Regions from separate parts of the Robertmurraya sp. GLU-23 genome, predicted to be linked through region 2. Evidence: riboswitches for the same ligand, from Rfam matches in the RefSeq annotation. Region 2 holds a riboswitch; the other holds the start of a gene.
The links. A riboswitch is a leader RNA that binds a small molecule or an ion and turns the genes downstream of it on or off. The one in region 2 is predicted to bind cobalamin.
Positions count from the first base shown of each region.

Region 1: it holds a riboswitch for cobalamin, as region 2 does, so the genes downstream of both, ACVBAX_RS22000 (helical backbone metal receptor) here and cbiB (adenosylcobinamide-phosphate synthase CbiB) in region 2, are expected to answer to the same signal.

Region 1 covers NZ_JBRKCV010000020.1:29,942-38,146, forward strand. The annotation lists gene ACVBAX_RS21995 (FecCD family ABC transporter permease) at 1-1,022, opposite strand, end outside; gene ACVBAX_RS22000 (helical backbone metal receptor) at 985-1,962, opposite strand; cobalamin riboswitch at 2,106-2,293, opposite strand; gene ACVBAX_RS22005 (glycerol-3-phosphate acyltransferase) at 2,540-3,097, shown strand; gene ACVBAX_RS22010 (aminotransferase class V-fold PLP-dependent enzyme) at 3,305-4,882, shown strand; gene ACVBAX_RS22015 (hypothetical protein) at 4,951-5,715, opposite strand; gene mgtE (magnesium transporter) at 5,967-7,325, shown strand; gene ACVBAX_RS22025 (GerAB/ArcD/ProY family transporter) at 7,355-8,205, opposite strand, start outside.
Region 2 covers NZ_JBRKCV010000013.1:86,221-94,425, forward strand. The annotation lists gene ACVBAX_RS18420 (ATP-binding protein) at 1-601, opposite strand, end outside; gene ACVBAX_RS18425 (ECF transporter S component) at 598-1,089, opposite strand; gene ACVBAX_RS18430 (bifunctional adenosylcobinamide kinase/adenosylcobinamide-phosphate guanylyltransferase) at 1,115-1,546, opposite strand; gene ACVBAX_RS18435 (bifunctional adenosylcobinamide kinase/adenosylcobinamide-phosphate guanylyltransferase) at 1,527-2,135, opposite strand; gene cobD (threonine-phosphate decarboxylase CobD) at 2,114-3,193, opposite strand; gene cbiB (adenosylcobinamide-phosphate synthase CbiB) at 3,168-4,133, opposite strand; cobalamin riboswitch at 4,335-4,521, opposite strand; gene ACVBAX_RS18450 (class D sortase) at 4,656-5,222, opposite strand; gene ACVBAX_RS18455 (Ig-like domain-containing protein) at 5,226-8,205, opposite strand, start outside.

The DNA.
Region 1 (8,205 bases), on a different contig from region 2:
GCAAAGACAGGTGCCCCGATCAGAGCGGTAATCACTCCAATTGGAAGCTCAATAGGAGCAATGATGGTTCTTGACACTAAGTCAGCTAAAATTAAAAAGGCACTACCAGTAAGAACCGATAACGGAAGTAGATGTTTATGATCTGGTCCCCAAAGCATTCTTGCTAAATGAGGAATAACCAATCCAACAAAACCAATCGTACCTGAAACAGCTACTGCGCTGCCAGTTAACATGGAGCCCGCCATCAAAATAATATGCTTTCTTCGTTGGACATTCACTCCTAGATGATGAGCTCTTTCCTCTCCAAACGACATCGCATTTAATTCTTTACCGTTAAAAATTAAGATAGCTGATCCTATAAGGAAGAATGGGAGAATAATTTTTATGTATACCCACCCTCTCATGGAAACGCTTCCTAGTAGCCAACCAATAATTTGACGCAACTCCTCACCTGTTAAGGCAATCATTAATGAGATAAGGGCACCGAGAAAGGAACTAAAAATGATTCCTGTTAAGATAATCGTCTCCACCCGCATCGATCGCTCTATTTTTTGTGCAAAACCTAAAACGAGGAAAATAGTGATAAAAGAGAACAAAATACTGAGAACAGGAAGGGTAAATGCCCCAATGACTGGAAGGGACAGTTGAAAAAACAATGTAACAACTGCTCCAACTGAAGCACCCGAGGAAACTCCTAATGTATAAGGGTCTGCCAGTGGATTTCTGAGTAAACCTTGAAAGGCAGCTCCAGCAATAGCTAGAGCCGCTCCAACAAGTCCTGCTAAGATGACTCTTGGCAGGCGAATATTCGAAACAATGTTGACATGCATTTGGTCAATTCCATCTAGTGAAACAAACGGAAAAAGTTGTGAAAGTAATATTTGAATCGTACTTAAAACTGGAACTTTCACGGTTCCTAGTGAGATGCCTAGTACTATAGCCAATAGGAGAAACGAGGCACCCATTAAGTAGGCTGCTATTCGATTAGTTATTAAATACTTCCGGATATACGGCTTTTGCAAGTTCCTCTACCCCTTCAACGAGCCTTGGCCCTGGTCGTGTGACAAGATCGGAATGAACATCTACAACCTGCTTATTTTTCACGGCAGTCACATCCGTCCAGCCTTCTCTAGAAGTTACTTGACCTACAGGATCTTCTGAATAGTAGCCGTACGTAGTGATGATCACGTCTGGATTTCTCTCAACAATCGATTCTTGGTCGATGCTCGCCCAGCCATCTAGATCTCCTGCTGCATTTTCTGCATTGATCACTTGAAGCATAATATCCATGAACGTGTTTTTCCCTGGTGTGTAAATGTCTGGTGCTGGTGAAACTTCTACAAATACATTTTTCTTTTCAGTAACAGTTGCCGCTTTTTCCTTAATTTCTTCAAGCTTGGTTTTCATATCAGTTGTTAATGCTTCTGCTTCTTCTGTTGTTCCGGTCATTTGTCCGATGAGGTTAATGGTTTCGTACACTTCCTCAAAATTCACTGCGTCGTTCACAACAAACACGGTGATTCCAGCATCTTTTAATTGAGTAAGCCCCGCTTCTGCAGATAAAGCGGAAGATTCATGTGCTAAGACGATATCAGGATTTAATGAAACAATTTTTTCCACATTAAATTCCATGCCGCCGACTTTTTCAACTTTAGCCGTTTCTTCTGGGTAGTTGTCATAATCAGAGAGACCAACTACTTTCTCACCTAGACCTAACTCATACACGATTTCTGTGTTACTTGGAATTAATGAAACAATGGTCTTTGGCTCTTCTTCTATTACCACTTTATTGTCTAAAGCATCTGTAAGTGTAAGTGGGAAGGCGGCTTGTTGTTCACTTTGTTCCGTTTGACCTTCTGTGTTTTGGTTTTCTTCTGTGTTTTCAGTTGTGCTCCCACAACCAGCAAGAATTCCTAGTGATAGTACGAGTAATGCAAATAGTGCGTAAAATTTTTGACGCATGTTCTTTCCCCCTGTGATATGTACAAAATAAAAAGCATCTTCCTACAGAGGCAGGAAGATGCTGGTATGATAGACGTTTTACACTAATTGGAAATAAAATAATAGGTAACAGTCTGCCACACCACTCCTATCCTCGTAGGAAATTCGGTGCATAGCAATAGGCGAGTCTCCTGGCTTATGGTCATTGCTTGCTGCAACCTTCCCATACGTTCACGTACAGTGGCATTACTTGCAGCTTGCTCCCATTTACAGTGGCGGGACCGCGTTGGAATTTCACCAACTTCCTTTTTAAGTCTTCAGTTATGAAGACACCTACTACTAGTCGAATTATGAAATTTTCTGCTACGTCTGATTATACACCAACAAAACCCCAAAAACGCAACCCCTTTTTAACAAAAAGGTGACAGACACCCTTCGTGGACAAAATGGCCAAAATGTCCACGGAGGGTGTCTGTCACCGCTCGTGGACACTTGGGGTTGTTTTGTCCGTCTGGGGTGGACAGTAACTTCTTATTGTGAAGAGGTTTTGCTTAGCATAATATGGAATATATACAACAGAGCGCGGAGGTCATGTTCTATGGTAGTAGTGGTTTATTTCTTCGTTTCCTACTTTATTGGATGCATCATGTTTGGATACATTATTGGAAGACTGTTTGGAAAGATTGATATTCGGGAGGTAGGTAGTGGAAACGTAGGTGCTCGTAATATCGGGCGAAGTTTAAATAAGACGGCCTTTGTCGCTACCTTTTTAGGAGACGCGTCTAAAGGAGCGGCGGTTATCCTTCTTGGCAGAATGCTAGGCTTTTCAGAGGAGATTCAATTAGTTGGATTCCTATTGGTGCTTATAGGACATATTTGGCCCATCACCCTTTCCTTTAAGGGAGGAAAAGGGATCTCTAGTTTTCTCGGAGGAATCATTGCTTTTGAACCGACCGTAACCATTGTCATTCTCGTAAGCTTCGGCCTCACATATCCCTTGTTCCGCAGCTTTACTATGTCTGGTCTACTAAGCCTATGCATTCTTCCGATCTATTTCTTTATTGAAACTTATACATACACATCCGTCGGAATAATCGTACTCACAATAATCACGATTCTTTTTGCTCATCGAACAAATATAAAGGCTCTTTTCTAAAACATTGTTGCTATACACTTTGTCAGAATTAAACTATATGTTTCAGCAGCCAATCAGGATTTTATCCTCCTTAGAAAAGAGCTACTCTCCAAATAGACCAATAAACTCAGCGTTATGCGGGGAAAAATCCGGCTTCTGGGATTTTTCCAAAACAACAAACTTTACGAAAACAGCCAATATAAAAGAAAGAGTATAGGGGGAAACCAAATGGGCTTGCTTTTTAAGATTGCAAGAAGCGAAGAAGAAATGGAGCAAATACACAAACTAAATTATCGTACCTTTGTCGAAGAGATCCCACAACATCCAAAGTCTGATACAGAGAGAAGAGTTGACCCTTTTCACGCTGAAAATACGTACCTTATTTGCTTAAAGAATAAACAACTCATTGGAATGATTGCAGTTCGAGACAAGCGACCTTTTTCCATTGATAAAAAGATTGGTCCTGTAGAAGAGCATCTTCCTTTTCTAGCACATCTATTGTGCGAAATTCGCCTCCTCGCGGTTGATGCAAAGAATCGTAACGGCAGAGTGTTTCTAGGACTTTCACAATTATTAGCCAACTACTGTATTAAACAAGGATACGACGCAGCGGTTATTTCAGGAACCACCAGACAAACAAAGCTGTATACACAACTTGGTTTTACTGTATTTCACGATCCAGTCGGAACAGAAGATGCACAATTCCATCCTATGTATATCACTAGAGACACCTTTGAAAAACAAGTCTCTTCACGCATCGGGATATCTTCGAGCCGGTTTATACCCGGACCCACTATGGTAGCGGATGATGTGACCAAAGCACTTATGAGTCCACCCCTTTCTCATCGTTCCAAAGCCTTTCTAACATTATTTAACTCTGTAAAAGAAAGACTACTGAGATTAACTAAAGCGGCAAATTGCCAGCTTCTTCTTGGATCTGGAACGCTGGCGAATGATGCCATCGCCATGCAACTGAAAAAACTTTCGAACGGAGTTATTTTTATTAACGGGGAGTTTGGAAAGCGACTTCAAGGTCACGCCATCCGTGCTGGCTTAACTTTTGAAAGTTACGAAATACCGTGGGGCACACCATTTACTCTTATAGAAATAAAAGAGGTTCTTAACAAACATAACCCTGAGTGGATCTGGTTTGCGCATTGCGAAACTTCCACTGGCGTTTTAAACTCTTTGGAAGATATGCATAAAGCCTGCATGGAAAAGGATATAAAAATCTGCCTTGATGCCATTAGTTCTATTGGAGCTAGCCCATTAAATCTCTCAAATATCTATCTTGCCTCAGGTGTTAGCGGAAAAGCACTGGGCTCGTATTCAGGTCTTTCCATTGTGTTTCACCAGCATTACATAAAAAAAGATGAGAGGATTCCCGGCTATCTTGATCTTGGATGGTACATAGAGAACGACGGAGTCCCATTTACACACTCTTCAAATCTCATCTCCGCTCTTCATCAGGCACTAGAAGCCTATGAAAATGACCAGCCCTTTGAAAGAATTGGTCGTCAATACCTGTATATTCGAGAGTTTCTCGAATCTCATAACAACCAGGTACTATCTAAGTTAGAGCATTCTTGTCCGACCATTATGACCATTCCATTTCCAACAAAAATACCCTCTACCTTTATCGGAGAGGATATGGAGATGAATGGCTATTTACTACACTATGAAAGTGCGTATTTGAAACACAATAACTGGGTTCAAATCTCTCCTATTAGTCATATTGAAGAAAAGGAGACCCAACGCATGCTAGCCCAGTTTAATGAACTAATAACATACTATCAATCGCAATAAAATTATAAGTGTCCACCCCACGTGGACAAATCAACCCAATTTGTCCACGAAAGGTGTCTGACACCTTTTTACTGCCATTGCTTTGTTTTCTTGTCGAAGGTGAGGGTTGCGTCTGACTTGGTTTTAGACAGTTTTTCGTATTCTTCGAACATATCGTCCATATTCATGTAGTCGCCAATAACCCAAATAGGTACTTCAATTTTCGTTCTACTTTGGACCGCATCTTTAAATGATATTAATATCCCCTCTTTCATCAACGGTTTTAACGAAAGAGAAATATCAATATCCATCGGAGGGTACTCCCTCCTCTTTTTTAACCCTAAAACTCCTTTTTCTGGTTTGAACTCATTTAACTTCTCAGGCACGAGATCAGATAATAGCCGATAAAAATCGGTTAACGTCCGGTAATAAACCTTATTCCACCAGCCATCATCGTGAGCAAAATAACCATATCTATTTCTCAGATGTCGGTTAAATGGCTGCTTTAGGTGCTCCTTCATATGTCCCATATAAAGCAATTCGGCAATCTCCTCGCCTGATAAGGCATTTACTCCTTCAAGCTCCTCGAAATCTACCCAGCAAAAATCACCATAACCATGTACATCATCACCCATTAGCCGGTGCAATTTCTCTTTAGGTACATATTCTAGTAAAGTGTGACGATTAAACTCTCCCGATTCGTAAGCATGTTTAATCAACAAAAGATGATTCAAAGAATCGGAAAGAGACCGAGCAAACTCTTTAAATTCAATCCCGTGTGTCAGAACATATTGTTCACCTTCATTAAGGAATATGTAGAGAAGATCGCGTTTCTCCTGATTGCTTTTTTTCACCTAGTAAACCCCCACAATAATAGTAATATCTCCCTTACTTATGACGAATGAACGTATAAAAAAGTTTCGAAGAATTTCCCGCACTGTTCTTCTAAATAAAACTATACTATTGTATAAGCACTATATAATTCAAGCACATTCTTAACAATTCACAAACTTTTATGAAACTTCCATTTTAAAATAACTTGTTTTTCTCTATAATTAGCATGTTGCTTTTAAAACTGAACTTCCCCACCAAAGAGGTGATACGTATGATTACAAATATGACAGAAAATCAAATTACCCTATACATTATTAAAGCGTTAAAAGAATCAAAACGAAAAGAATTTGATGCGATATTAGATGAACTACAGCCTTATGATGTCGCTAGAATATATGGGGAATTACCCGAAAAACACAAAAAAAGATTTTTATTGTACTTAAATATAGACATGCTTGCAGACCTCATCGAGGAATTAAGCAAAACCGAACAGCTGGATGTTCTAAATCGACTGGGTATTGAACGTTCGGGTGAAGTCCTCGATGAAATGGATAACGATGACCTCGCCTCATTGCTTGATGACCTGTCACCTGAAAAAATCAGCCAGCTCTTATCTGGAATGAAAAAAGAGGAATCCAAAGCCGTTCAGGATATCATGAACTATCCTCCAGAAACAGCTGGACGATTGATGACGAATCGTTTTGTATGGATAAGAGATTACTATATCGTTAAGGAAGCTGTAACCAAGCTTAAATCGTTCACCGATTATGCAGAAACCATAAATTATCTTTACGTGATTGATCAATACCGCAAACTAGTTGGAGTGGTTTCCTACCGTGATATTCTAATGGCAGAAGCTGACGCCGTTGTTCGTAATATTATGTACGAACGGGTCATTTCTGTTTCGGTCGATACGGACCAAGAAGAAGTGGCCATGCTTATTCAACGTTATGATTTCATGGCCATTCCTGCTGTAAACGAAGAAAATGTACTTATGGGTATTATTACCGTAGATGATATTATTGATGTTGTGATTCAAGAAGCGAACGAAGATATCGAAAAACTATCCGCTTCAGGTAAATCCATTGATTTTGATACAAGTGCCTATGTAGCTGCATATAGAAGACTGCCATGGCTCATCCTTCTATTACTAATCGGCATTTTATCAGGAAGTATCATCAGTACGTATCAAGAAACACTCAAAGAAATTGTAGCACTCGCTTTTTTCATTCCCATGATATCCGGAATGACCGGAAATACCGGCACACAGTCTCTAGCTGTGGTGGTTCGTGGACTTGTATCGAATGATATTAATAAACGTGTCATTACGAAACTTGTCCTGAGAGAGCTTGGTGTTGGTGTCATTATTGGTATTACCTGTGGCATCCTTATTTCACTTATCGCATTTATTTGGCAGGGTAATTTAATGATTGGCCTTGTAGTCGGCATCTCCTTGCTACTTACTCTTATTATCGGTACCTTAGCAGGAACAGTAATCCCATTGGTTCTTTATCGACTGCAAATCGATCCAGCCATTGCTTCTGGACCTCTTATTACAACGTTAAATGATATTTTTTCGCTCTTAACTTATTTTGGGATCGCTACACTTTTCCTACATCATATACAGTAAAGAGGCACGAAGCATAGCGCTTCGTGCTTTTATTTTGCCTCCTCAGCTACTCTTTCTTTTTTCAACTTTTTCTTAAAAAAGAATCCCATTACGAGAATCATCGAAGGTAAACCTACCGCAACCCCTATGCTAATATACACCCACCAACCTTCTAAAAAATCAACGGCACGATTTTTATCAAAGTTGATCCAATAACCAAATGCACTGAGAATGATAGCAGTAGGAATAATCACTTTCCGATAATCCTTTAAACCAAGCATTTTTTGCATAGCAACCGAAGCACATAACAAGCTCATCATAATCTGTGTAAGAATCGATAAAGCAAAGAAAGCAATCATAATCATTTCATATCGATGAACAAAATAACCAATTTGTGCACTTCTAGCCATTTGCATACAAGAAACGATATACTGTGCAGCTGTCTCAGGGGACAGAACACCTGCCTCTAGAATCGGCCACATAATAATGAATACCATTCCGTAACCAATCCCAGCAAACCCCATTTTCCCCCAAGTCTCCTTATTGGCAACCATCGGCAAAATAATTCCCGCCATAATTGTTGCCATAGCCCAGTCCGTATTATGATGTCTACTTGCCCAAACGGTTTTTAAAAACCCCATTTGAAACGTTGGACGTAATTCTCTAATATCAAACTCGGACAGAGAGCCAAGCATGAGCAATATATTTAAAGCGATAATTGAAAACACACCGATTAAAGCCATCCTAGCTATCACTTCTACTCCAAAGTAAATCGCATAAGTACCTATTAAAAAAGCTGAAAGGATAAACAATAAGATCGGTGCCTCTGGTAGGAAGTAATCCTTTAAGTGAAAAACAAAGGTGGACATCACAGGCCCATATGCAGCTAGAAAAAATAAAA
Region 2 (8,205 bases):
AATTGATCACACTCTTCACTTCATTTTTTAAAAAATTTCGGTTTGAAAAGAGACGATTCATTTCATAAAGTATTCCTTTTGAGCCAACAGGCAATAAGACAGCGTCTTCTAGTTCTGAGAGCTCCTTCACTAATCGTAATGGAGCTATTTCGGTTTCCTGCTCTATTACTTCATTTCCAACAAGAGGAAGACCAATAACTGCCACTTTCGTATCCTCTAGAAAGGGAGTTGCGCTCAAGGGAGCATGACTTGTTCTTTTTCCTAATACCGTTAACCCAACGGCAGATTGGACAAGTGAAAAGTTACTTTCAGTGCTTCCATTGATCGGAATGCCTGGTAATTCAAACTCAAGTAGACCTCTTGTTATTCCCTTTACGAGTTCTTCCCACGCTCCCTCTCCACAGAAATTTTGAAGGATCACTGCTTCGGGAATAGCTCCCGCCGAGTAGCATTCCATCGCTGCCACACGGAAGGTATAATAACCAACAATATCGTAAGGAACTTTTACCGCATCGAGCTTTTTTAATCCGATCGCCCCGCTATTATCAGAAGCTACCACAAGGGTTTCTTTTCCCATTTTAAGCAATTGGACATCTCTCATTTTTGAAATTTCCCCGCTACGGCTGGTTTCATTATGCTAGCTAACCGAGGCGCAACGATCACAGCTAAAACGGTATTAAGAATAGATGCAATCAGTAATGATGGAACCATACTTACATAGAATGCTTTTGAAATTAAATAGATAAATGGCAGTGGTGCTGCAAAGGTATTTCCTAGCACGAATAAGATAGAAGCAGTCCACTTGCTTCCTTTATGATAAAAATACGCAAATACCCATGCTAACAAGGCCATTTCGATAGCAATTAAAAAATGCATCGGCCCAAGAGGCATTCCTCCAATTAACGCAGAGACCATATGTCCTAATCCACCGACGATTGCACCCGGAATTCCACCTAGAAGCGCGGCAGCCACTATTGCTGGAAACGAATCAAGCGCGACACTTCCAATGATTGCTGGAATTTTTATCGCACCTCCTACAACGGTTAAAGCTATAAATACAGCCATCCATGTTACTTTTGTCACCTTCATTTTTCTTCCTCCTTTTGGATTATAATCACTTTACACGTTGACCAATTCCGTACCAGATGTGATCCACTCGATCACATAATTGGACCGTATCCTGAAACGTCCATCCCGCATCATCGCGCCATTTTCGATCCATTTTTTCAACAGGGACAATTCCTCTTGTAATATCTGAACCAATGATAACGACCTTTCTCTTCCAACCATCCTTTTCCCAACAATCCCATTTCTGCATTGTTTCTTTCCATATGTTTCTTACTGTATCCGATTCATGCTGAAGCGATAGTTCCCTAATCCAATACTCGATTCCTTCGACCACCACTAAGGACGCGGCAAAATCTTCGCTAAGCCAGTCGTAATACGAGCAATCATAAGCCTTTATCCAACTTTCTAGCGGATACTGACACATGTCGTAATGGCTACGTACCCAATCGGCCTTTCCGTTACATGCTCCACCCATCACGAAGTGCAACCTCATCACCCTCCTTTTTCATATAAATCGGAACTCCTGCTTCAACTAGAACCGCTTCCTTTGCCATTGAAACGACCTGTTGGTTTAGCCTGCCAAGGAGCTTTGCGTACACAAGAACAAGGTCACTAGAGTAAATCGGTTCATTCAAGATTTCATTACTAACGACGATGAGGGTATGACAATTTTTCTGTATCGAAAGGATCCCCTCTATGATCGATTTCTTGATTTCTTCATGAAAAGACGGGTCCATCAGTCTCTCCTCGGTTTGGAACAAACGATTGTTTAATAGATTCGTAAGGCAATCAAAGAGCACAATATCATTCGGCTGAAAAAAAGTGGAGAGGTTATGTAAAAAGTAGGGCTCCTCCCATGTTGTCCATTGTTGCTCCCCTTCATTTCTTTGTACTTGATGTCTATGAATTCGGTCCTTCATTTCCGCATCAAAGGCAACTCCAGAAGCAATATAATGGAGATTTCCTTTAGTATTCTTTGTTAGCTCCATGGCTGTTTTCTCAGCAAAACTGCTTTTTCCACTTCTAACACCACCACTGATAAAAATCAGCTGTCCAGCTTCCGCCATTCCTTCATCACCTCTAATAACCTTTCATGCTCGGTCGGCCCCTTAATTGCCAGTCGCAGGCATTTTCCGTCTAGTCCAGGAAAATTCATTGTATGCCGTGGAATTATCCCCTTTTTCATTAAAAAAAGGAAAAAGGGAAATTGATCGCGGATTTTGTCATCTTTTAATAAATAAAAGTTTACGTATGAAGGGGAGTAAAAAAACTCATTTTCACGATAAAAAGACATAAGCCTTTCCCGTTCATTTTTTATTAGATGAATGGTTTGTTTTACATAGTCTTCTTCTGACAAACACCATTCCCCCACCTTCATGGCTATCGCATTAACACTCCAGTGCGGTTTATTAGACCTAAGCTTTGAAAGCATTGCTTCATTTGCAATGATGTACCCAAGTCGTATCCCTGGAATGCTGAACATTTTTGTCATCGAACGAAGAATGATCATGTTCTCGCAGGATTGAAGGCAGGAAACGGTTGATTCGTACTCTGACACAAAGTCGTAAAAGGCTTCATCGACAATAAGCATGGTTTCATATTTAGCACATTCACGGGCAAGAATCTCAATCGTTAGTTTCGGAAAAAACATTCCCGTTGGATTGTTTGGATTGCACAGAAATACAGCGTCTACTTCACGTAAGTTCACTAGTAATTCATCTAAACGTAATTCCCAGCTGTCAACATCCATCAGGTGATAGCGTACTTCACATTGATTCACTCGGCATGCTTCTTCGTATTCGGAAAAGGCTGGTTGTACGATAAGCGCTTTTTTACCAGAGAGCAGTCGTCCGACCAAAGAAATAAGCTCCGCCCCTCCGTTCCCCACTAAGATTTGCTCTTTTCTTACGCTTTCTTTCTTTGCAAGCAAACCTGTGAGCCTTTCTGCCGTTGGATCGGGATAATCAGATACAAGCGAGTACAGCTCATTCCACCTGTCTTTTACTATGGCTGGTGGGCCGAGCGGGTTAATATTGGCACTAAAATCAATCACTGATTCAGGCATGTCAAGATGAAGTGCTTTATATAAAAATTGTGGATTAGATCCGTGCGTAGGCCACTTCAACGATCATCCCTCCAATCCATAATAAAAGTAAAAATGTGAGTACTGTTCGAGTTAAAATACCATTGGTTTGTAAAATATGCTCTCCAGTAACAGGAAAATAGGGTTCTCCCATTTTGGCTCGATCGGAGCGAATGCCTTTGTAAAAGTTGATGCCTCCAAGCTGAATCCCAAGTAAGGCAGCTACGGCTGCTTCTCCCCATCCACTGTTTGGACTCGGATGTTTTTTGGCATCACGGAGAACAATTTTAGCTGACTCTTTAACAGTCGATTGAACTGGCTTATTACTGAACAACATGCAGATAGAGGTTAGGCGACTTGGAATCAGATTTAACCAATCATCAAGCTTTGCCGATGCCCAGCCAAACTCCATATATTTTTCATTTTTATAACCAACCATGGAATCACAAGTATTCACTGCCCGGTATAACATCGCAAAGGGCGCCCCACCGAGTAACGCCCAAAAAAGTGGAGCTGTTACTCCGTCACTTGTGTTTTCTGCGACCGTTTCAATTGTCGCGCGAACCACACCCTGTTCATCAAGTTGATCCGTGTCACGACCAACGATATACGATAGCTTGTGACGAGCTTCCACTAGATCTCCCTTTTTTAACGGACCATACACCGTCATCGCTGCTTCCTTTAAGCTTTTTTGTGCAATCGTCGTCCAAATGATCACCGCTTCAACCATAATTCCGACCATAAAATGAACTTGATAAGCTAACATCGTAATTAGGATCGTAATCCCCACGACGAGCAAGAGAAGCGTAACTACCATAGCGATTCCGTTCCATTTTTTCCGCGTTCCTTTATTCCACTTTTTCTCGAGCTTATAAATCAGTGTTCCGATCCACTTCACCGGATGTGGCCAATCGATGGGATCACCGAGAAGTAAATCAATAAAATAAGCAATCGTCATTGCGAATAAATGTTGAAGAAACATGATAAACCCTCCTTCATAAATATTTAACAAGTTGGACAGTTTCCACCCGAAGAAAGCCTTAGTTGCGTAGCAACACCAGCTTACGGAGGATGAAACTGGCCCACTTTTGCATAAAAAAACATCTCCACATAGAAATGGAGATGTTGGAATAAGCTTCTTCCTTATGTAAGAAACCGACCACACCACCTATCCTCGTAGGTACACGGTGTCAAGAGATAGTCAGGTTTCCTGGCTCATGGTCATTGCTTTCTGTACCTTCCCATGCATTTCTTTATTGCACAGTGGTTTTTACAGTATGCTCCCATATACAGTGGCGGGACCGCGTTGGACTTTCACCAACTTCCCTAGACTTCTAAAAAAGAAGTACGCCTATTCTTGCACAATATATATTTTTCATATTCTAATACTAATCTTGTAAACAGGGAATGACAAGGTAATCTATTACATTAATTTAATTGTTGTAACAAATGAATAAAAAGCCAGTGTATGATAGAAATTTCTTTCTACCATACTCTGACTTTTCTATCCTTTTTGCTTGGCAATAACGACGAGTCGCTGCTTGCTTGAGTACCTTGGGTGACAGGTGATGAGCGTAACAAGTGACTCGTCCGGTGTTGCAGAAAGAACACTAAGATCGGAGGGTTCAATGATTTTTTGTTCGATCACCTCATACTCAAACTGAATAGATGAGGAGGTGATTGAAAATGTATCCCCTTCTTTTAGCTTATCAAGCTCACTAAAGAACTCTCCAGTGACAAACGAGCGATGTCCAAGGATTACACTGTTTTCCCCCTCTACCCCAACTCGTCCCGTTCCTTCTAGATGAGTGACAGCAACCCGGAGATTATCCTTTGTTGCCCCTTCTAGTACGGGAATATCGAGTGAAAGCTTTGGAATAACGAGCCTCATGTCGTTCAACACACTCTTTTGATTAGTTACAACACCAGAAGGCAAAAGTGCCTCCGCTGTGTCGATTGTTTCGGAAAGTATCTTTTTCTCAAGATAGAACTGGTATCCATGCTGCAAACCTACGTAAGCTAAAACAAATACCCCTGATGCTAACAGTACATTTCCGATCCATTTTCTCAACTTTTATACCTTCCTTCTTCCTCTGACCACTAGTCCAAGAACAACGAATGCCGTTCCTAACATTAGAAGTGTCCATGTTGTAAAAGGAGAACCTGTTTTTGGCAACACCTTGATTGGCAAGTTCGTCACTGGTGTAGCTTCCTCTTTAACAGGTGTCTCTTTCTGAATTGGAGCCTCTGCAACAGGGTTGCTTTCCTCAGTAGTAGGCTTCTCAACAGCAGGTGGTTCTTCTATCGTTTCAGTCAGTTTAGAGAACATATTCATATTGTATTCAACAATCGTCTGTCCAACATGGATAATTCCATTTGTGATATAACTGTCTTCACCAGGAAGTGCTTCAACGGTTCTACCTTCAATTCGGCTATCATAAACCGGATAACCATCCTTTTTAGCGATGATGTAATAATCACCGTCAGCAAAAACCATCCACGCGTATTGGCCATCACTTGTTGTGTATTGATTGTTACGGTTTTGGTTCGGTGCAAAATCCTCTAATATTGGTAAATTAACAAGTGTATGTGGTTCTCTTCCATATTTTCTGTTCGTTTCCGTATCAGCCCAGTAAAGTTGCATGTCGACACCTTCAATTGGCTCTAACGTATCTGGGTCACGAACAATTCCGTATGGATCAATTAAGGTCGACTCAATGGATGCAACCCCATCTTCAGGGATCGTTACAGTCATTTTTTGACCTGCAAGAATCACATCATTTCCATCCTTGTCTTTCACTATTACAGTAACTGCAAAAGTGTATGAATTTCCTTTTTCTCCACCTGTGATGATGTACTGTCCTGTAGGAGTAATGTCTATATTTACACCGTCAACTGGTTGTACGGTAAATCTTGCACCCGGTACCATCGAAGTGATACTTTCTGGTTTACCGGTTTCTTTATTTTCCATAAAGAGCTGCCCGATAACCGTGTGGTCTGATTTAAGTTGTTCACCTGTACCAGAAGTTTCTCCTACGTTTGCATCCTGTGTGAATGTTACAGGAACTTCCACTCCTTCAACCGTCATCGTTGTAGTAATTTGTAGCTTGTAATTCCAGTTTCCTTTCGGTACGACAATATCGTACTCACCGTTGACATTTGTTTTTACCACTGTCTCAAAGTCAACAACACCATCTTTATTAAAATCTTCCTTGATTGTAATCGTTGCATTAGGTACTGGTTTTTTTGTAACAGAATCTATAACTTGGCCTGATACTCTTGCTGGAACAAAGGTAATATTCACCGACTTTGAATCCACTAAGCCTTTGTCGGGATTGTTAACTGATGCGGTTACCTTTTTCACAATGGACTGCAGGTTTCCACTTAAGTCTGGGGCAATCAGTATCACAGTCGCTTCGCCTTTGTCATTGGTTGTTGCTTCTGTTGACTTTAACGTGCCTAGTTCGGTATCAAAGACCACCTTCTCATTTGCGATTGGTTCTCCAAGGCTATTTTTAATTACTGCTTTTAGTGTGACTTCCGTTTTCCCATCTCCTACGATCGAGCTTGGTGTTGCCGTTAGTTCCATTTGTAGGGGAAGATTTGCGATTGTTACCACTTGATTGTCTTTAGTCGTTTCATTATAGAACGTATCAGTTAACGTGACTTCCACCTCATAATCAGCAGGTATCAGTTCTTTTGTTACTTGATGTGACCATTTGCCATTTACTATGTTCACCGGAGCCGTTTCAACCATTTCCCCGTTTATATCGTGAATAACGATTGTTGCTTTTCCTTCTACCGCTTCCTTTACTTCTCCAGTTAACAATGGGGTTCGGTCTACAAAGGTCTGTTTTTCTCCACCGTCAATCGTGATGGCTAGATTTGGTTTTACCACATGGACCACGACTATCATTTCTACATCAGAATGATATCCATCGTTTACTAAAAGAGTAAAGGAGTCATCTCCCACGAAATCCTTATTTGGCTTGTAGGTCCAAGTGCCGGATGCAGTTACTGTTGCCTCGCCGTGCTCAGAGTTAGTTCCTACCTTGTACGTCAAGGCATCGCTCTCTTTGTCAGTTGCCTTTACTGATCGCGAAACTTCTGTGTTTTTCAAGGTCGTTACTTCGTCATCTGTACCACTTGGTGCCTTGTTTGGTATGAAGAAAATGGTTATTGTTTCATCATCTACAAGACCTTGGTCTGGATTGTGAACCGAAACGGTGATGTTATTATTTATTGTCGTAGTTTCACCTGTTAAATCCGGAGCCACCAGTATCACAGTCGCTTCACCTTTGTCATTGGTTGTTGCTTCTGTTGACTTTAAGGTGCCTAGTTCGGTATCAAAGACCACCTTCTCATTTGCGATTGGTTCTCCAAGGCTATTTTTAATTACTACTTTTAGTGTGACTTCCGTTTTCCCATCTCCTACGATCGAGCTTGGCGTTGCGGTGAGTTCGATTTGTAAGGGAATGTACGCAATCGTTAACGTTTGGTTATCTTTCACTGTTTCGTTGTAGAAAGAGTCTGTTAGATTGGCTTCTACCTGGTATTCGTCTGGTGAAAGCTCCTTTTGTACTTGGTAGGACCACTTTCCATTTATTACAGGGACCGTTGCCTTTTCAACTTCTTGACCAGCCTTGTCTCCAATAGATACTTCCACTGTTCCGTTAACTATTTCATTTACATTACCTGTTAAAAGCGGTGTTCTGTCTACAGTGGTGTGTTGTTCTCCACCATCAATTGTGATCGAGAAATTTGGTTTTACTACATGTACAGTGACTTCTAACTCTACGTCTTCATGATTTCCGTCGTTTACTAAAATAGTAAAGGAATCATCTCCCACAAAGTCTTGGGTTGGTTTGTACGTCCACGTTCCTGAAGTGGTTACTGTTACTAGACCGTGTTCTGCACCAGTTCCCAGTTTATACGTCAAGGCATCATTTTCTTTATCTGATACGTTAGATGATTGAGTTACTTCCGTATTTTTAAGGGTCGTTACTTCGTCATCTGTTACAACCGGTGCTTTATTTGGGATGAACTCTAGATTA